Regions from separate parts of the Bradyrhizobium sp. USDA 3650 genome, predicted to be linked through region 2. Evidence: riboswitches for the same ligand, from Rfam matches in the RefSeq annotation. Region 2 holds a riboswitch; each other region holds the start of a gene.
The links. A riboswitch is a leader RNA that binds a small molecule or an ion and turns the genes downstream of it on or off. The one in region 2 is predicted to bind cobalamin.

Region 1 (6,924 bases), 5.5 Mb from region 2:
GATCGAGTTCAAGCTGGATGGCACCATCATCACCGCGAACCGCAACTTTTTGGACGCAATGGGCTACTCGCTCAGCGAGATCGAAGGCAAGCACCACAGCATCTTCGTCGAGACCGCCGAACGCGAGAGCGCTGCCTATCGCGAGTTCTGGGCCAAGCTTGGTCGTGGCGAATTCCAGGCAGCTCAGTACAAGCGCATCGGGAAGGGCGGTAAGGAGATTTGGATCCAGGCGTCTTACAACCCAATCGTCAATGCAAACGGCAGGACGGTGGGCGTCATCAAATTGGCCACCGATGTCACCAAGCAGAAGATCAAGTCTCTTGAAGACGCGGGCAAGATTGACGCGATCAGCCGTGCCCAGGCAGTGATCGAGTTCAAAATGGACGGCACCATCGTCACTGCCAACCAAAATTTCCTTAAGGCCATGGGCTACTCGCTCGACCAGATTGCCGGGAAGCACCACAGCATTTTCGTGACACCCTCTGACCGTGAGAGCGCGGCGTATGCCGATTTCTGGTCGCGGCTCAATTGCGGGCGATACGCGGCAGGCGAATACAAGCGCCTCACCAAGGACGGTCGCGAAGTCTGGATACTTGCCACCTACAATCCCATTTTTGACGAGGCCGGCAAACCATTCAAGGTGGTCAAATTCGCAACAGACATCACCGAACAGAAGCTAAAGGCTGCCGACGGTAGCGGCCAAATGGCGGCGATCACGAAGTCGCAAGCCGTGATCGAATTCAATATGGATGGCACCATCCATACTGCGAATCAGAATTTCCTCGATGCAATGGGTTACACGCTCCACGAGATCAAGGGGCAGCATCATTCCATGTTTGTTGAGCCGAAGGAGCGGGAGGCGACCGCTTACCGTGAATTCTGGCAGAACCTCAACCGGGGCCAATTCCAGGCAGCCGAATACAAGCGCATCGGGAAGGGCGGCCGCGAAATCTGGATCCAAGCGTCTTACAACCCGATTCTCGATCTCAACGGCAAACCATTTAAGGTCGTCAAATATGCTACCGACATCACCGCGCAGGCAATCGGGCGCAAGAAGGCGGAGGCCGCGCGCGGTCTGATCGATGCGGTCGCCGCCGGTAGCGAAGAGATGAGCGCCTCAATTCGAGAGATTTCTGAGACCATGAGCAAGTCGCGCCAGACGGCGGGCATGGCGACCTCCAGGGTGGAAGCAGCCGATCAGCAGGCGGAGCGGCTCAATGCGGCAGCTCAGGCTATGAGCGGCATCGTCGAGATGATCGGCAATATCACTGGCCAAATCAATATGCTCGCGCTCAATGCGACCATTGAGTCAGCTCGTGCAGGCGAAGCCGGACGCGGCTTTGCTGTGGTTGCATCCGAGGTGAAGAACTTGGCCAATCAGGCCAAGACCGCAACCGACACGATATCTCGCGAAATCGCATCGCTGAACAGCATCGCGGGCGATGTCTCGGGTTCACTCACTGCCATCAAGGCCGCGATAGAAAGCGTCAACGAGTTCATCGCTTCCACGGCCGCTGCAGTGGAAGAACAGAGCATTGTCACATCTGACATGGCTTCCAACATGCAGCGTGCATCCGCCGAGTTGGCCGCCTGATCACACCGGCTAGCAGCGTTCTATTGGAGGGCGCAGGCGCTTGATCCGACGCTGCTCCTGGCTGCTCGCGCCGAGACAGGTTACAGCTTTAAGCTCGCCTGAGTCTTATCGTGAGGCCGATCGGGATTCCTTCGATTTTGGACCGCCGCGCGACTTGTGATATCGCTGTCGCTGATCAACCACACGCTGCGCTGCACTCGCCTCAAGTTTGACCTAAGGCGGAGGTCAATCTGGGTCGACGGTCGCCGCACCGAGCCTTACAACATGAAAGCGCGATAGCAGCACGGAACCATATTTTGTCCGCAGGGTTGTTCATTCTTCCCCACAGGAGCACGCTGTTTGCAAACCCATCAGTCAAAACTTGACGGGATCGACGATACTGCGCGACTTCAACTGCTCATCGATGCGATCGTTGATTACGCCATTTACATGATCGACATAGACGGCACCGTCCGCAGCTGGAACTCCGGCGCGCAGCGGCTGAAGGGCTACACGCCGGACGAAATCATCGGCAAGTCGTTCGCATCCTTCTATACGCCCGACGATCGCACCAAAGGGCTCCCGGAGCGCGCCTTGAGCGTCGCAGCGCAAGCAGGCCGCTTCAGTGCCGAGGGATGGAGAGTCCGCAAGGACGGAAGCCGTTTCTGGGCATCGGTCATCATCGATGCCGTCCGCAACGAATCTGGTGAGCTGATCGGCTTCGCCAAGGTCACGCGAGACGTAACCGAGCGTCAGCAAGCCCATGAAGAGCTTCTCAATAGCGAACGGCGGTACCGCCAGCTGATCGAGGCCGTGGTCGACTACGCGATCTTTCAGCTTGATCCGCTCGGCAACGTGGCAACCTGGAATCCCGGAGCGGAGCGAATCAAGGGCTACGCGCCTCCAGAGATCATCGGCCGGCATTTCAGTGCGTTTTACACGCCTGAAGATATCGAACTCGGTGTGCCCAAGCGTGCGCTTTTAGAGGCGGCGGAGCATGGGCGCTTTGAAGCGGAAGGCTGGCGCCTGCGAAAAGATGGCTCCCGCTTTTGGGCTTCGGTCATCATCGATCGCATCACGGACGAGGCTGGCAACATCGTCGGGTTTGCCAAAGTCACGCGCGATGTTACGGACCGGAAGCGCGCCGAGGACGAGCTCAAACACGTCCAGGAGCAACTCGCCGCATCCCAAAAGCTGGAGGCGGTGGGGCAACTCAGCGGCGGAATCGCGCACGACTTCAATAATCTGCTCATGATCGTCCTTGGCAATCTCGAAACAGCTGAACGACACGTGAAGGCGCCCGGAGCCAATCTGAACCGGGCGCTCGCAAACGCGAAACGAGGCGCGCAGAGAGCCGCGGCTTTGACCAGCCGCTTGTTGGCATTTTCGCGCCGGCAGGCGCTCGATCCCAAGCCGATCAACGTGAACAACTACGTCAACGGTCTGCAGGAATTCCTCCAGCGTACGCTCGGAGAGAGCATCGAAGTCCAAACGGTCGGAAGTGCGGGGCTATGGCAAATTGAAGCTGACGCCAATCATCTAGAGTCTGCCATCGTCAACCTGGCAATTAACGCTCGTGATTCCATGCCCGACGGCGGAAAGCTGACATTGGAAGCTGCCAACATCTCCGCCGACGATGACTACTGCCGGCTCAATCCTGAACTGGCGCCCGGTCAGTACGTCGCCATTTGCGTGACTGACACCGGTGGCGGGATGTCGCGCGATGTTCTCAGTCACGCCTTCGAGCCGTTCTTTACCACCAAGGAGCCGGGTCACGGCACCGGCCTTGGCTTGAGCCAGGTCTATGGCTTCGTCAAACAATCCGGAGGGCACGCAAAAATCTACAGCGAGGTGGGGCAAGGCACGACGATCAAGCTGTATTTCCCGCGCTTCACCGGCAGTGCCCGACACGAGGAAGTGGCACCTGAGGAGCTCGCTGAGGGTGAGATATTCGAGACCATTCTCGTCGTCGAGGATGATGAAGATCTGCGCGTCTATATTTCTGACGTCCTGCGCGATCTCAACTACCGCGTTCTCTCGGCCCGCAGCGCCCAAGCCGCCCTGACCATTCTCCTGCAGGACCAGTCGAAGGTCGATCTTCTTCTCACGGACGTGGTCATGCCCGGGATCAATGGTCGCGAACTCGGCCGGCGCGCGCTTCAAATTAGACCGCGACTGAAGATACTGTACATGACCGGGTACTCGCGCAATGCCGTCGTCCATCAGGGGAGGCTTGATGAAGGCGTAAACCTGCTGGAGAAGCCGATCTCGCAAGCGAAACTAGCGCTGAAGGTGCGAGAGATTCTCGACCAGCTGACCTAAGGTCAGACAGCGGTAGCATCCTGCGACCGCCGGCGCCGGCGACTACCACTCTTCCAACGCCCGCTCGTGATCCTTAGGCGAAGAGCGCCTCAGGCGTCTTGATGTCCGCTGTCTCTGGTAAAAACGGGCGCGTGGCTGAATTTGCCGCGCCGGGGTCTTTGACCCCGCAGGCTGACGTCAAGTCCCGGGAGACTGGCGGGCGCAGCAGCCACACCCTGCGACCATCGCTGGGCGAGCTGGCTAAAAATCCCTCCCGGTTGTTGACGGGACGATCACCAGATGCCACTTTCGTGATCGGTAGTGTCCGCAAGGACTCATCAAGGGAATGCGGTGCGTCCGTCTCGGCGGACCATTCCGCGGCTGCCCCCGCAACTGTAAGCGGATAGCCGACGACCAGGAAAACCACTGGAGCCAATCGGTCTCTGGGAAGGTGGTCGAAGGCGATAACCCGCGAGCCAGGAAACCTGCTGCCAGCCATAAGTCACGCGCGAACGCATTGGGCGGGGTGCCTCGATGTCGGACAACTAGCCGGTGCATCTGCCGCTTGGGGCGAAGGCAGGTGACTAAGGCAACCGCGGTGACGGTTTGTTTGCGTCGCCGCAGAGCGTTCTTGTGCAACATCTTCGTTTCGGCAGGGGCATTGCGCCGGCATTCTCGCTTGACGATAGTGGCATCTCTCAGAGCCTCACACGCAGCATCCAGCGCACGAGGGCTGCCTTGCTGGTCTTGCTGCTCTCTACGTCGCTGTGCCCCATGGCAAGGGCGCAGACCGCCGCCCGGGATACCTCCCGAGAGGTGGAGCCCGTGATCGTCTCACCACCTGCTGCGAGGCGGGCTCCCGCCGTCAGCCCGGGCGCTCAAAAACCACGGGCGGCCCGCCGCGCCCCGGGGCGCAATCTGTCCGCTTCGGTGGTCGCCGTCCGGGGGACCCAGCCATTGAGCGGCCCGATACAGACACCGCTGAACACGGCCGCGGTGAGCGACGTCGGCTCGCGGCTAGGAATCACGGCACGGGAAATGCCCGCGACCGTCGAGGTCATCGACCAGCGTATCATCCAGGAACTTGGCATCCGGACGACCACTGACGTCGCCAAGGCGGCGGCCGGCGTGACCGGCGGCGACGCTCCGGGTGCACCCGCTATCTTCTCAATGCGCGGTTTTTCCGGGGACCAGATCAGCACTCTGTACAACGGCATCCAGATCGGGCCATCGACCATGACCGGCCGCCCCATGGATGTCGCCGGATTGCAGCAGGTGGAGATCATCAAGGGGCCGGATTCACTCGTTTCCGGCTTAGGGGCGACCGGCGGCGCGATCAATTACGTCACGAAGGCGCCGCACACCGGGCCTGTCATCAACGACGCCTTCACCTCCTACGATTCCTTCAACGGTTATCGCGCCGGCTATGGCTCGGGCGGCAGCACGCTGATTGACGGCCTCGATTACCGCTTCGACATCAGTCATTTCAACAACAAGGGATTTATCGACGACACTTATTCGAAGCTCAGCAATGTCTCGGGCCAGCTGAACTATCGCGTCAACGACAGCCTGAAGGTCTGGGGCGCGGCCGAGTACAGGCAGGACAAGGACCGCTTCTATTGGGGCACGCCTCTGGTGCCGGCCAATGCGCCGGGCATTGTCCCGACATCAGGCGTCGTCTCGGGCCAGTGGAGCAACTACTACCTCGGCGGCGGCACGCCGGTCCCGGTGACGGTCGATGCGCGCACGCTGACGACGAACTACAACGTGCTCGACAATCGCAGCGGGGCAAACGAGCTGTGGCTGCGAAGCGGCTTTCAATGGGACATCACCAACAACATCTCCCTCAAGAGCCAGGTCTACGGCTATGACGCCCACCGCCACTGGTTCAATAACGAGATCACCTCATTCGACCAGACCGTAGGCAATTTCGCGGGCGCGCAGAGCATCTATCGCGAGCGCCTGGCGCTCGATCACGCGCAGCGGCTCTACGGCAACATCACAGACCTTACCGTCAATTCCAATCTGGCCGGCATCGACAACCGTTTCGTCGCCACCGTGACTGCGAGCAGCTCGCAGTTCAACGTCTCGCAGGACACGCTGTTCTCATCGGACTACGTCGATCTCCTCAATCCGGATCGCGGCCTCTATGGCCCGCGCAGCGACGAGAAGATCTACACGCACCTCGACACGACCTCCCTGGCGTTTGAGGACCGGCTCAAACTGACCTCGACCTTCGCCCTGATGGGCGGCATCCGGTTCGAGGACATCAAGCTGGACCGCACGCGGTTTGATCCCGGTGGAGTGCTTGAATCCGCTAAGGGCTATCCCTTTTCGACGACGTTCAATCCCGTGACCGGCCGCATCGGCTACACCTGGGACGTCGCCCCTGGCGTGATGCTGTACAGCCAGTACGCGACCGCGGCAGACCCGACGGTGGCCAACATTTTCATCCTGGCGCCGTCGGTGCCGCTGCTCCTGACGACATCGCGGACCTATGAGACCGGGGTAAAGCTACAATCGGCCGACAAGCGCGCGGAGGCCACATTCTCGGCCTACGATATCGAGCGCAAGAACGTCTATGTCCCCGAGAGCGGCATCGTGTTCAACGTCGCCGGCAAGATCGAATCAAAGGGAATTGAGATCGCCGCGGCGATCAACCCGGTCGCCGGTCTGAAACTGTGGGGCAATGTCGCCTTCGTGCAGTCGCGCTTCATCGATTTCAGCTATGTCGATGGCAACGGCGTGTTCCAGTCGTATTCGGGCAAGACGCCGCCCAACGTGCCGAACTTCGTTGCCAATGCCGGCGCGTCGTATCGCTTTGAAACGACACTGCCGGTCGAAATCGGCGGCCTGATGCGTCACGTCGGTGACCGCTTCAACTTCCAGGACAATCTCGTCACTATGAACGCTTACACCACGTTCGATGCGTTTGCGTTCGTCGATATTCCCAAGGCGTACTTCCCGAGTATCGACCGGACCCGCCTGAGCTTCCGCGTAAGGAATTTGACCAACAAGCTCTACGCGGCTTGGGGCGACCCCGGCTACAT
Region 2 (6,924 bases):
CGGCGCGCCGGACACGCCGACCGCTCCGACCAGGGAGCCGCCGGCTTCGACGATCAGCCCGCCGGCGATGACGACCGCTCCGGGAAGGTTGCGAATGCCCGCCTGCATCATGCCCGGCTGGCTGATCGCATTCAGCTCGGTCGTGCTGGTCTTGAACGAGGCAGCTGTCCACGCCTTGCCTGCTGCCGTTGAGGGCGTGTGAGGGCCTGCAAAGCGGTCGCGCAACATCACTTGCGTGACGCCGAAGCGATCGACGACGGCAACTGCAATTTGGTATCCACGGGTGCGGCAGTTCGCCAACGCAGCGCGCGCAAGATCGAGCGCCAGTTCCGGACCGAGCGATTTGTAGGCGACCAAAGCTTCCTCCGCCCGTGCTGGGTAGATGGACGCAATCAGCAGGGCCGTCGCGACCGACAGGGATCGAACGTTCATGGCAATCTCCGGCATAGGTGACCAAGCGCTTATTTGATCTCACCATATGTCAGATCATCGAACAGGGTCACGCTATCTGCCTTGGTTCACAGGCTCCGCATAACGGCGCCGGCCACGTCTTGAAAATCGCGGACGACCTCGTTAGTCTCCGTTGCGTGGGGACAAAGCAGACTCCCCGTGAGGCCTCGGTCCAAGCTCTGCGCAGCACGCCATTCGTGGAGCTTGCGCATGGACACCGAACGACACCCTTCTCACCAACACACCGTCGCCATCCTCTCGCGAGGCGACGCTGCCGCGCGGCGGGATGCGACGGCGCAAAACAGCCGCTTCGTCCGCGTCTTCGGAGCACTCGCGGCGGTCGGCATCGAAGCCCGGCCGGCGATCTACGACGAAAGCCTCGCCGAAGAGGTCCGCGAGCAGTTGCTCGCGGTGGACGGCGTGCTCGTCTGGGTCGATCCGATCCACCAGGGCAAGACGCGGGTTGAGCTTGATCCCCTGCTTCGCGACGTAGCGGCGCGGGGCGTGTGGGTCAGCGCTCATCCGGACGTCATTCTCAAGATGGGCACCAAGGAGGTACTCTATCGTACCCGCTCGATGGGGTGGGGATGCGACACGGCTTTATATCAAACCGCCGAGGCCATGCGCGCCGAGTTGCCGACACGGCTCGCCACCGGTCCGCGCGTGATCAAGCGCAACCGCGGTAACGGCGGCCAAGGCGTGTGGAAGGTCGAGAGCCTGCCGAATTCCCCGATGATAAAGGTGCTGGACGCGACCAAGGATGTCTCCGAGGAACTGACGTTGGAGAGTTTTCTCGGTCGCTGCACGGAATATTTCGAGAACGGCAGCGTGGTCGATCAGCCATTCCAGCCTCGCTTGAGCGAAGGCGTGGTGCGCTGCTATATGGCGGGCGATCGCTGTGCCGGCTTCGGCTCTCACAAAGTCAAAGCCCTGGTTGACTCGCCGGATGCCCGTTCCGAGGCCGGACCGCGGCTCTATACCTCGAACGCAGACTCGCGCTTCCAGCGGCTGCGTCGCTTGATGGAAGACGAGTGGACCCCGGGAATGATGAAGACGCTGGACATCGACGCAGGCTCGCTTCCGGTCATCTGGGACGCGGACTTCCTGTACGGTCCGAAAGACGCGGCCGGTGCCGACACCTACGTCCTGTGCGAGATCAACGCGAGTTCATGCTTCGCGATCCCCGAGGAGGCCCCGGCGGCGATCGCAAGGACGGTGAAGCAGCGGCTCTCGCAAACGCAACCGGCTGGATCGGCGGACAGGAGGCCCTAAGCAAGAATGCCGCGGCATCTCGTGCTGCGGCACTCCGCCAGAGGCGCCGGTCATACGCGGATGTTGACGCGCTCATCGCCAAATGCCAGTTTCCCGCGCGGTAGTGTCCGCAAGGACTCTCCAAGGGAATGCGGTGCGTCCACCTCGAGTGGGCAATTCCGCGGCTGCCCCCGCAACTGTAGGCGGATAGCCGACGACCAAACGAACCACTGGAGCCCCGCTTGGGCCTCTGGGAAGGTGGTCGAAGGCGATGACCCGCGAGCCAGGAAACCTGCTACCAGCCATGGTCACGCGCGAACGCATTGGGCGGGGTGCCCTGATGTCGGAAGAGTAGCCGGTGCATCTGCCGCTAGGGGCGAAGGCAGACTGCTAAGGCAACCGCGGTGACGGTTAGTTTGCGTCGCCGCAGAGCGTTGTCGTGCAAAATCTTTATTTCGGTCCGGGCGTTGCGCCGGAACATTCGCGTGTCCTTATCCAGATCTCTCAGGGAAGAGCCGGCAATTTTCGGCGCGCCACACCTGCCCTGCTCGCCTTGCTGCTCTCGACATCCCTGTCCTCCATGGCGATGGCGCAGACCGCGGTCCGCGACAACGCCTCCCGCGAGGTCGGCCCGGTGATCGTCACCCCGCCCACTCCAAGACCGGCCGTAACCGTCAGCCCCGGCGCTCAGAGATCGCGCACGGCCCGGCGCAACGTAGGGCGTAATCGCGCCGCTCCGGTGGTTGCCAACCCAACAACCCAGCCTCCGAGCTATCAGGTGCAGACGCCGTTGAACACGGCCGCCGTCACCGATGTCGGCTCCCGGCTCGGAATCACGGCACGGGAAACGCCAGCGACCGTCGAGGTCATTGACCAGCAGACCATGCAGGATCAGGGCATCAGGACCACTACCGATGTCGCCAAGGCCGCGGTCGGCGTCACCGGCGGCGATGCGCCGGGCGCGCCCGCAATCTTCTCCATGCGCGGCTTTAGCGGCGACCAGCTCACCACCCTCTACAACGGCATCCCGATCGGGCCGTCGACCATGACGGGCCGGCCCATGGATACCGCCAATCTGCAGCAGGTCGAGATCATCAAGGGCCCCAACTCCCTGGTATCGGGACTCGGATCCACCGGCGGTGCGATCAACTACGTCACCAAGGCGCCGCACACCGGGCCCATTATCAACGAGGCCTTCACCTCCTACGATTCCTTCAACGGCTATCGCGCCGGCTACGGTTCCGGCGGCAGCACGCTGGTCAATGGCCTCGACTACCGTTTCGACATCAGCCATTCCAACGACAAGAGCTTCATCGACGACACCTATTCGAAGCTCAGCAACGTCTCGGGCCAGTTGAACTACCGCGTCAACGACAGCCTGAAGATCTGGGGCGCCGCCGAATACAAGCAGGACAAGGACCGATTCTATTGGGGAACGCCGCTGGTGCCGGCGAACGCGCCCGGCGTCGTGCCGACGTCAGGCATCGTCTCGGGCCAGTGGACCAATTACTACCTCAACGGCCATGCCGGGGCGCTCAATCCCGTTACCATCGACGCGCGCACGCTGACGACAAGCTACAACGTGCTCGACAATCACAGCGGGGCCAACGAGCTCTGGCTGCGCAGCGGCTTCCAGTGGGACATCACCAACAACATCTCGCTGCGCAGCCAGGTCTACGGCTACGACGCGCATCGGCACTGGTTCAACAACGAGATCAGCTCGTTCGACGATTCCGGGCCGAACAACGTCTATCGCGAGCGGCTGGCGCTGGACCACGCGCAACGGCTCTATGGCAACATCACCGACCTCACCGTCAATTCCAACCTCGGTGGAATGGACAACCGCTTCGTCGCTACGGTTGCGGCAAGCAGCTCGCAATTCAACGTCTCGCAGGATACAAAGTTCTTCTCCGACACGGTCGAGCTGATCAATCCGGACCGCGGGCTTTACGGCCCGCGCAGCGACGAGAAGATCTACACCCATCTCGACACCACGGCGCTGTCGTTCGAGGACCGGCTCAAGCTGACCTCGACCTTCGCGCTGATCGGCGGCATCCGGTTCGAGGATATCGAACTATCGCGCACGCGCTTCAATCCCGACGGCTCGCTAGCGTCCGGAAAAGGCTATCCGTTCTCGACCAAGTTCAATCCGGTCACCGGGCGCATCGGCTACACCTGGGACATCGCGCCCGGGGTGATGCTGTACAGCCAATATGCGACGGCGGCGGACCCGACGGTGGCCAACATCTTCATCCTCGCGCCAAAGGTGCCGCTGCTGCTGACGACGTCGCGGACCTACGAGACCGGCGTGAAGCTGCAATCATCCGACAAGCGCGCCGAGGCGACGTTCTCGGCGTTCGACATCGAACGCAAGAACGTCTACGTGCCCGAGAGCGGCATCGTGTTCAACGTCGCCGGCAAGATGGCCTCCAAGGGCGTCGAGATCGCTGCGGCGGTGAACCCGGTCGGCGGCCTGAAGCTGTGGGCCAATGTCGCCTTCGTGCAATCGCGCTTCGTTGACTTCAACTATGTCGACGGCAATGGCGACTTCCAATCCTATTCGGGCAAGACCCCGCCGAACGTCCCGAACTTCATCGCCAATGCCGGGGCGTCCTATCGCTTCGGCACCAAATTGCCGGTGGAGATCGGCGGCCTCGTCCGTCACGTCGGCGACAGGTTCAACTTCCAGGACAATCTGGTGACCATGAACGCCTATACGATCTTCGACGCGTTCGCGTTCGTCGATATCCCAAAGGCTTATTTCCCGGGCGTCGACCAGACCCGTATCAGCTTTCGCGTGAGGAACCTGACGAATAAGCTCTACGCCGCCTGGGGCGACCCCGGCTATACCGATCAGATCATCCTGGGAGCGCCGCGCAGCTACGAGGTCGCGGCCTCGTTCAAGTGGTGAGGGGGGAGGATCGCCGCTCTCACGTCACTTCGCGCCGTGCTCCGGCTGGACCGAGCTGCTTCGACGCCGCGCCCACAGCAGCGCCAGCGGGCCCAGCGCGATTCCGGCCGCGAGGACGCTGAATGCCAGCAGCCAGCCGGCCGCGCTCTGCGGGCCGCCGGCTGCGTCGAGCGCGGCGCCGGTGCCCCAGGCGCCGACCGCCGACAGGCCGAAGCCGACCGTCGAATGCAGGGCCAGGGTCGCGCCGCGATGTTCGGAGACAGCCGCGGCCGACATGCCGGCGGTCAATGCGCCCGAATCCGCCGGCACGGTCAGGCCATAGGCAAGCAGCAGCAGCGCGAGCACCCATGCCGGCGCTGTCGCGTTGAGGCCGATGATGAGCGCGACGCAGGCCGACGCGATCATCACGACCGTGATCGCGCGATGGCGGCCGAACTTCAGCGCGGCCTCGTTGCCGAGGATGCTGGCCGGCATCGAGATCACCGCGAAGCAGAAGCTCAGCACGACGGGGCTCAACCATGACGGCGCGCCTTGGTGGGCGACGACGAAGGTCCAGAACCCGACCAGCCAGGTGCGGATGCCGTAGAGCTCGAAGCAATGAGCGCCGTAGCCGAAGATGTATCCGAGCGCCTCGCGGTTGGCGAAGACGGGCGCGAAGTTCAAGAGGCGTCCCGTCTTCGGCGCGGGCCGCTGCGCCTGCATCAGAAGGCACGCGACGACCATTGCGATAGGTCCAAAGCCGGTGACAAGGAAGGCGGTCCGCCATCCCCAGCGGTCGGCGATCACTTGCGCGACCAGGAACGAGAGGCCGACGCCGACCGAGAAGCTCGACGTGTACAGCGTGACGGCGCGCGAGGTGTCGCCGGGGGGAAGCCGGTCCGTCAGCGCCTTCAAGCCCGGCATGTAGGCGCCGGCAAATCCAAGCCCTGCCAGGGACCAGATCGCGGTCGCGGACCAAAACCCTTGCGCGAAGAGTCCGAACGCTGCGGTCGCCAGCCCGCTGACGATCGAGCCCCAGAGCAGGACGAGCCGCGCGTCGATCCGGTCGGTCAACGTCGTCAGCACGGGCACGGCGAGCATGTAGCCGAACGCGTAACCGCTCGCCATCAAGCCGCCTTCGGCCGCCGACAGTCCCCACGCCGGCATCAGATGCTGCGCCAGATTTGCGGACAACGTCACATGCGGCAGCAGATTGCCGACCTGGCCGATGCACATCACCGCGATCAGAGACCGCCCGCTCAAGTTACGAATGCTGTCCTCCCGCCCCCGAGCCGACACGGCGCACCAACCACAATGGGCAACTCTCCGGCTGCAGCTGCAAGACCCAACTTCATGAACAACCGCACCCCGAAGCGCGGGCCTTCTTCGCCGCTTCGTCGTCGGCGCAACAGGCCGTCGGTTGCTGCTTCGCCGGCCCACCGCAACATCCCGATGCGGCTCCGGCGGCTTCGACGCCACCGCGCGAGCAGACGCCGGTCTCCGGTAGCACGAGCTCCACCCTTGCGGCGGCTTTCTTGTCGCCGGCGAGATCGGCTGCAATCGAGCGCACCTGCTCATAGCCTGTCATCATGAGAAAGGTTGGGGCGCGGCCATACGACTTCATGCCCGCCATGTAGAAGCCTGGCTCATCGTGCGCGAGCTCGCGCGCGCCGTGCGGGCGGACCGTGCCGCAGCTGTGCTCGTTGGGATCGATCAGCGGCGCCAGCACGACCGGCGCTTCGATGGCGGGATCGAGCCGCAGGCGCAATTCGGACAGGAACGAAAAGTCGGGACGAAATCCGGTCGAGACGATCAGCTCGTCCACGATCACGCTTCGCGCACCGCAACCCGAGCCGGCCGCGATCTCGAGGCGGCCTTCGGAGTCCGACAGATGCGTGACGGCGAATTCCGTTTCGACCCTGATCTTCCCGGCGACAACGAGCGCAGCGAACGCGCTGCCGAGCTCTCCGCGTGCAGCGAGCTTGTCATTCCGGCCGCCGCCAAACGCCTTGGCGGGATCGGCGCCGCGCAACAGCCAGATCGCTTGCGTCCCCGGCGCCTCGTCCGCGAGATGCACGAGATCGATCAGGGTGCCCACCGCGGAATGACCGGCGCCGAGCACCGCAACAATCTTCCCGGCATATCTGGCGCGGCCGGCACCACGGACATCGGGCATGCCATAGGCGATGTGGCCGGCGCATTCACGCTCGCCGATCGCGGGCAGACCATTGCCTCCGGCGGGATTGGGCGAGAACCATGTGCCTGACGTATCGATCACGGCATCCGCGTACAGCACTTCGAGACCTTTGCCGTTCTGGTAGCGGATTTCGAAC
Region 3 (6,924 bases), 1.7 Mb from region 2:
GATCGGTCACCTTTGAAAATTTTGCGAAGGCGATCGAGGCTTTTGAAGCGACTCTCATTACACCTGCGGCTCCATTCGATCAGTATCTGGAGGGCAATACACATGCTCTCGATGATCAACAGAAGTCAGGGTTGGCACTGTTTATGGCGAAGGGATGTTCTTCTTGCCACAATGGTATCAATCTCGGTGGACAGGCCTACTTCCCGTTCGGCGTGATGAAAAAGCCGGACGCAAGCGTGCTTCCGGACGCCGATAAGGGCCGGTTTGCGGTCACCAGGGCGGTCGGCGACGAATATGTCTTCCGCGCGGCGCCATTGCGAAACGTCGCGTTGCGAGCCCCTTACTTTCATTCGGGACAGGTTTGGAGCCTGAAGCAAGCTGTTGCCCTGATGAGTGAAATCCAGCTCGGCACCAAGCTTAGCGATAGAGAGGAAAACGACATTGTCTCATTTCTGAATTCGCTGACCGGTCGGCTGCCTAAGATCGAATATCCGATACTGCCGACGCGCACCAACACGACACCAAAGCCTTCAATAGACAGATAGCCTTAGCAGCACCGGCCTCATTCCCTGCCGAACAGCAACAGATGCGCTCCAAGAACCCGGGGTCCCGCAATGACGCCAAAATGAATGATCCCCTGCTGTCACTGATAAGCAGGCACATAAAAAGCCGCCCGGCCTCAATGCGAGGCCGGGCGAAAGTCACGCGGGAGCGACGCTGCTTTCCGCATCGTTCCAGCTTTCGTCGGTAGGGAGGACTACCGGCGATCGACTTACGACGAGGGCATTCGCCGTCAAACAAGGAGAAGCGGATATCGCTCTGCACAACTTAGCGAGCCGCTTGCCTTTCGCTCCTGTCGTAAACTTCAGGACTTGCTCACACTTGCCAGCTGTCCGGTTGGCACGGGCAGCGCCTTGATGGAGCTAGGATCCATCGCGCAGGCGGTTTGACTGCCGAGCCCTGAAACTCAACCGTCAGTTTGCCGTCACGCGCCAGTATTTTGGCACCGCCGAATACCAGCAAATCTTCCCGAAGACCGCGCGAAGGCGCAAATTAGGTATGAAATTCCGCAAGGGCGGTAAAATAGATTGTTGTGATGGGACGCATCCACGCGATGGATAAATGAAGCGATAGGACCGTGGTTCGCGTCGGGCGTAAGTGACTTGGAATATGTCACCTAATCGGTATGGCCGGCATGCGGTCGTCCGCCGGATTCGAGCTTGTCGCCGCTGTATGCGATCGCCTCCGCCGGGGCAAACCGGCATTTGCAGGCGCTGGAAACTTTGGAAGCTCGCAAGGATATCGCGAGCTCCCAAAGCGCGTTCATCTTATTCACAGATACGTTGGCGACACGCTCAGTACGATCATGCCTCGGCCCGCAACTCGCGTGCGGCGGCCACCATATTGACGAGCGCGGGACGCACCTCCTCCCATCTTCGAGTTTTCAGTCCGCAGTCGGGATTGATCCAGAGCTGCCGATCGGAAACCCGCTGCCGCGCCAACACAATCAGCTGCTTGATCTCGGCTGCTGCGGGAATGCGCGGTGAATGAATGTCATAGACGCCCGGCCCGATTTCATTAGGATATTTGTAGCTCTTGAAAGCGTCGAGCAATTCCATTTTGGAGCGCGACGCCTCGATTGAAATGACGTCGGCATCCATTGCTGCGATCGCATCGATGATTTCGTTGAACTCGGAATAGCACATGTGCGTATGGATCTGAGTTCCGTCAGCGACAGCGGAGGAGCAAATGCGGAAACTGTCCACTGCCCAATCGAGATAGTCCTTCCACTGCGATTTGCGCAGCGGCAATCCCTCCCGCAACGCAGCCTCGTCGATCTGGATCATGGTCGCTCCAGCTGTTTCAAGGTCGATGACCTCGTCTCGGATCGCGAGAGCGATCTGTCGGCATGTCTCGCTCCGCGGGATGTCGTCACGGACAAACGACCAGTTCAGGATCGTCACCGGTCCGGTCAGCATAGCCTTGACGGGCTTTTTGGTCAGAGACTGCGCATGTCGCCACCATTTAACGGTCATGGGCTTCGGGCGGGAGACATCTCCAAACAGGATAGGAGGACGAACGCACCGCGAGCCATAAGACTGAACCCAGCCGTGCTTGGTGAATGCGAAACCCAACAGCTGCTCGCCAAAGTATTGAACCATGTCATTGCGCTCGAACTCACCGTGTACGAGCACGTCCAGGCCGATATCTTCCTGCCAATGCACGGTATGGGCTGTCTCCGCTTTCAGAAGCTGCTCGTACTGCGTGTCATTCAGCGCTCCCCGCGCATGAGCTGCACGCGCATTGCGGACGTCCGCCGTTTGCGGGAAGGATCCGATGGTTGTGGTTGGAAACATCGGCAATGCGAAGGCGACGCGTTGGACGTCGGCGCGCTGGGTGAACGCACTGCGACGGCGACGCATGCTATCGTCGATCGCGGCCATTCGTCCGGCGACGTTCGCACTGTGGATCTTCGGCGATGTTTCGCGGGTGACGGATGCATCCTCTGAGAGCGTGAGTTCATCGGCCACGTCGGCAGCATAGCCAGCCAGCGCTTTGCCCAATATCGAAAGTTCCTTGATCTTCTGCACTGAGAACGCCAACCACGTCTTCAGATTGGGATCGAGATCGATCTCTAGTTCAATGTCGGTCGGAACATGTAGCAGCGAGCAGGAGGGGGCAATCTGAACACGGTCCCTGCCCAGTTTTTTGACCATAGGAGCAAGTTGGTCGAGTAGCGCCGGCAGATTAGAGCGCCACACGTTGCGACCATCAACGACACCGAGCGAGACCACGAGATCTCTACCTGCTCTGGCGACAATCGCGTCCAACTGGTCAGGTGCACGAACCAGGTCGACATGAACCCCGGCAACGGGCAAGGCCAATACTGTTTCAAGATTGTCGCCGACACCCCCGAAGTATGTGGCCAGCATGATTTTAAGGGCCGGCACGGCCTTAGCGAAATGAGCATAGGCCCGGCGGACAGCGGCCCGAGATGCTTCGTCGACGTCCATCACTAGGCATGGCTCGTCGAGCTGAACCCATTCAGCGCCGCGCGAGGCTAGTTCGCGGAGAACATCGACATAGACGGGGAGGAGTCGATCAAGCAGCGACAGCGGATTGAAGGCGGGATTTACGCTTTTGCCGAGCTTCAGGAAAGTGACTGGGCCCACTAGGACGGGCCGCGTCTGATAGCCGAGGCTTCTTGCCTCCTCATATTCCTCGATCGGCTTCCGAGAGGCATACTTAAAGATCTGATCCTGGTGAAATTCCGGCACCATGTAGTGGTAGTTCGTATCGAACCACTTCGTCATCTCCTGTGCGGCTACGCCGGGCCCATGCTGAGCGTGACCACCGTCTTGAGCGCCACGCGCCATGGTGAAGTAGGTTTTGAGCGACACAGGACCTTCGTTCCAGCCGTAAACGTCGGGAATGGCGCCGACCATTAGGCTGGTATCGAGCACATGGTCGTAGAGCGAGAAGTCATTCGAAGGAATGACGGTCGCACCGCGGGATTTCTGCCGTGCCCAATTAGCGGCACGAAGTCCACTCCCCGCCTCGAGGAGCTCGGCTTCGCTGGATTTTCCCGCCCAGTAGCTCTCGAGCGCGAATTTGAGTTCGCGTCGTGGGCCGATGCGTGACGTCCCCAGTGTGGCAACGGGAAGCGAAAGGATTGACATAGCTTAGACCCCTTGTTGGGGCAAAGGCCATGGCGGACGCAGACAGCGAACATCGCGTGAGCGACAACTGCTTGGCGCACACCGGGACGCCCCGCCCGTGGACGATATCTTGTCGAGGCAGGTCTCCTGGCTCACGGGTCGTCGCTGCTGTCCGGCCTTCCCGAAGCCGCATGGCTTCAGTGACTTCGTTGGACAGCGGCTCGCCGCTTACAGTTGCGGGGGCAGCGCCGGCATTGCACCGGCTTCCCTCTTAGCTCCAGATCAAACGAAATCCGGAGACCGCGACGGCTTGAATTATGCGCACGAGGATCGATGCGTCAACCTACCGATTCTCGTTGCGATATTGCCCAAGCGATTACGAGCGCACTAGGCGGGCACGACGGTCTTGCTCGCGGCCTGGTGAACACGCCCGGATCTGTGGAGGCTCCGCTGTGAAATGCATTCGCTCCTTGCTCGCGTAAGGGTTGAGCTCCACGACCGGAACGAACCCGGGCCGCTTTCGGTATCTGTGTGATCGCGAGGAGGCGACCTTTTCCGTCAGCAGCTTTTCGAACCAGCGCGTCAGGAAGGTGCGATCATCTCGGCCGGCATCCGTTTGGTCACAGCCCACGAGGCTCCCTAGACATTTCGAAAGCCGGATTGCTCCAGGACCGCACGGATGATCAGGTCGGCTCCTTGGTGTTCGGCGGCCCGACCAGGCACGAGGTCGTCCGCCTCCGTGAGGTTGGCCAAGATGATCTTCTCGGTGCAATAGGTGTTCACGTGCTGAGCGACTTTTGCGCCGGCTTCGATGCGTCCGTGGCCGCTCGACGCCGGTCTGCCTCGCCTCGACTCGCGGCCAGCGATGATAGGCCTTAACGCGGCCACTGAGCATCGAGGGCCTTGTCCTTGTTCGTGACAATTTCGACGGTGTCCTCCGACAGAGCCCTTTGAGGGGTTCCTCGGAGTCGCTCAGCGTCTTAAGCTCATAACGATGTTAATCGAACTCGATGCGCCCCATGCGGTCGTGGTCTCCTCAAGGTCCCACATCTACAACTTCGTTCGCGAAATCGAGCGATGAGGCCTTTTGGTCGCGGGCTGCCTATCCTGTCTTGGACGGGACACAGGTGTCAGGGACCGGACAGACCACCGCGCATTGCGGCGTGTCGCAATGGGCCCTCGCACTCCGTACATTTTTTGGCATCGATAACGTAAATGTCGCGCTTCAGACTGATCGCCGCGTTGGGACACTCGAACTCACATGCGCCACAAACGGTGCATTGCGAAGCGACGATCTTGTAAGCCATGCCTTCCGACTCCTTAGGCGAGCGATGCCATGGGCGATCCCTTTCAAATGCCGTGCCAAACGCAGACGCGCTCAATGTTGGGCAATTTGCCCAATTCGGCTGTCCCGGGTCTGAGACCATGTTGCATCTGCGACAGCAACAGGTCGCTTCAATTTCAGGCTACGAGCCCTCGGGCCCTCTTGCGAGAGTCAGTGGCGACTTGACGCTGGAAGCGTCCGTCGGTTTGTTTGGCACGTCAGCGCGGGGCAAGCGAGGCTGACGCTTCCTCAACCGGCGGCGACAAAAAACCGCCAACGGACGCAGGTCTACGTTGGATCTCGGCAAACCTCCGGTCACACACCCCGACTGGAGGTTTGTGCAAGCCTCGCTCATGGCTGCAACGCTAGCTGCGCGGAGGACTCGCTGGAGGCTTGCCAAAACGGGCTTGTGGTATAACAAGCTTCGGAGGGAAATGAAGTGGCGGCGGGACGACCGACACTGGCCCTGCAGACCGAATTGCACTCAGCCTCATGCCTGGTGCCGAGTAGGCATGGCGGTGCTCGTGAGCGTCGCTTGGCCGCACTCAGCCACTCGCAACTATTTTAGACGAGCTGGAGCAGGGTTGAAAGATGACTGTGCAAATTGCTTCAGTGGCATGGCTTTTCCGAACAGATGGCCCTGCGCAAGGTCGAAGCCGAGTTCGGCCACAGCGATTAGGTCAGCCTGGCTCTCCACACCTTCGGCGACGGTGCGCACATTGTACTCTTTGGCTAGATCGACGATATGGCGGCACACCGTTCGCTTGAGGGGCCCATTCGCGCAGCCGCCGACGAACTGACGATCCACTTTCAATTTCATGAACGGGAATTTTGTCATCCCCATCAGCTGCGGCCAATTGGCACCGACATTGTCGATTGCAAGGCCAATGTTGTGAAAGCGAACCTCACGCGCAACCTCGACCAGGAGATCTAGGTTCTGGATCGCTTCCACGCTCTCGATTTCAATCGTCAAACCGCCGAAAGCGGCGTGCGACGGCATGCGCCGACAGAGATCGCGTACCGCCTGCGGGTCAATCAGGAATGCTGCCGGGAGATTGATGGAGAGATCGATCGAAGTTTGCTGCTCCAGAAGATACTGCCAATCCTTGATCGCGCGGTCGATCACGAACTGCGACAAGTTCCTAAAATGCGGATCGTGAGGTTCCGGGATGAAATAGGCCGGTGGAACAACGCCCCAGGTCGGGTGCCGCATTCGCACATGCGCCTCGGCGCCGCGGCGGCTAAGGGTACACGCGTCAAACTTCGGCTCATACCAGAGCTCAAGCCAGCCAGCGTGTAAGGCTTCTCCGACATGGACCGCGGGACGGGGCGCCGGCTCTCTTGGCAAGAGCATGCCGATCCGATCGCGCAACGTCTCGGCTGCAAACGGCGCCCTGAGCGGCGGCAGCATAGCAAGTCCATATTCACTGCCGACCTGCTGCACTGCCGCCATGATGATCGACTCGCGCGCTCCGAACGCCAGCACGCGGCCTGCAAATTCTTCGCGTACCAGTATCTCGAGCAATCGTCCAGGCTCGATGCGGTCCGAGCCAATGCCGAGCAGGATCAGATCAGGGAACTCCGTGCGGAGTACATGCGGCAACTCGTCAGCAGTCCTGCATTCGCTGATAACAAATCCCATATCCTCCAGCACATCCCGTAGAAAGGCGCGCAGATGCCGCTTGCCGACGGCCAGGCATGCCCGCGGCCGCACCTTACGTTGCCCGAAGATTACAGGTTTCCGTCCGACCAGTTCGGCCTGCCCATGTTCCATCGCAACCACTCCCGTTCCGTGACGGTGCCTTAAACGAGGAGCGAAGGTCCAAACAAGCTGTGCTTCCCGATATCTTTCGATTGTTCGAGATAAGCTTAAGATAGTGCATTAGTGTGCAAAATCTTTCGCGATCTTGCTCAGACGATTTTATCGGGCGCACGCGTATG

Region 1: it holds a riboswitch for cobalamin, as region 2 does, so the genes downstream of both, ACVIN2_RS33410 (TonB-dependent receptor) here and ACVIN2_RS07845 (TonB-dependent receptor) in region 2, are expected to answer to the same signal.
Region 3: it holds a riboswitch for cobalamin, as region 2 does, so the genes downstream of both, metE (5-methyltetrahydropteroyltriglutamate--homocysteine S-methyltransferase) here and ACVIN2_RS07845 (TonB-dependent receptor) in region 2, are expected to answer to the same signal.

What each region holds. Positions count from the first base shown of each region.
Region 1 is NZ_JBSRZG010000001.1:7,105,272-7,112,195, forward strand. It holds gene ACVIN2_RS33400 (methyl-accepting chemotaxis protein) at 1-1,594, shown strand, start outside; gene ACVIN2_RS33405 (PAS domain S-box protein) at 1,934-3,895, shown strand; cobalamin riboswitch at 4,177-4,381, shown strand; gene ACVIN2_RS33410 (TonB-dependent receptor) at 4,649-6,924, shown strand, end outside.
Region 2 is NZ_JBSRZG010000001.1:1,626,366-1,633,289, forward strand. It holds gene ACVIN2_RS07835 (GlcG/HbpS family heme-binding protein) at 1-432, opposite strand, end outside; gene ACVIN2_RS07840 (Cj0069 family protein) at 661-1,722, shown strand; cobalamin riboswitch at 1,807-2,015, shown strand; gene ACVIN2_RS07845 (TonB-dependent receptor) at 2,141-4,612, shown strand; gene ACVIN2_RS07850 (MFS transporter) at 4,637-5,827, opposite strand; gene ACVIN2_RS07855 (NAD(P)-binding domain-containing protein) at 5,943-6,924, opposite strand, start outside.
Region 3 is NZ_JBSRZG010000001.1:3,376,005-3,382,928, forward strand. It holds gene ACVIN2_RS15725 (cytochrome-c peroxidase) at 1-545, shown strand, start outside; gene metE (5-methyltetrahydropteroyltriglutamate--homocysteine S-methyltransferase) at 1,365-3,680, opposite strand; cobalamin riboswitch at 3,780-3,979, opposite strand; partial or broken gene ACVIN2_RS15735 (4Fe-4S binding protein) at 4,762-4,966, opposite strand; gene ACVIN2_RS15740 (EAL domain-containing response regulator) at 5,543-6,757, opposite strand.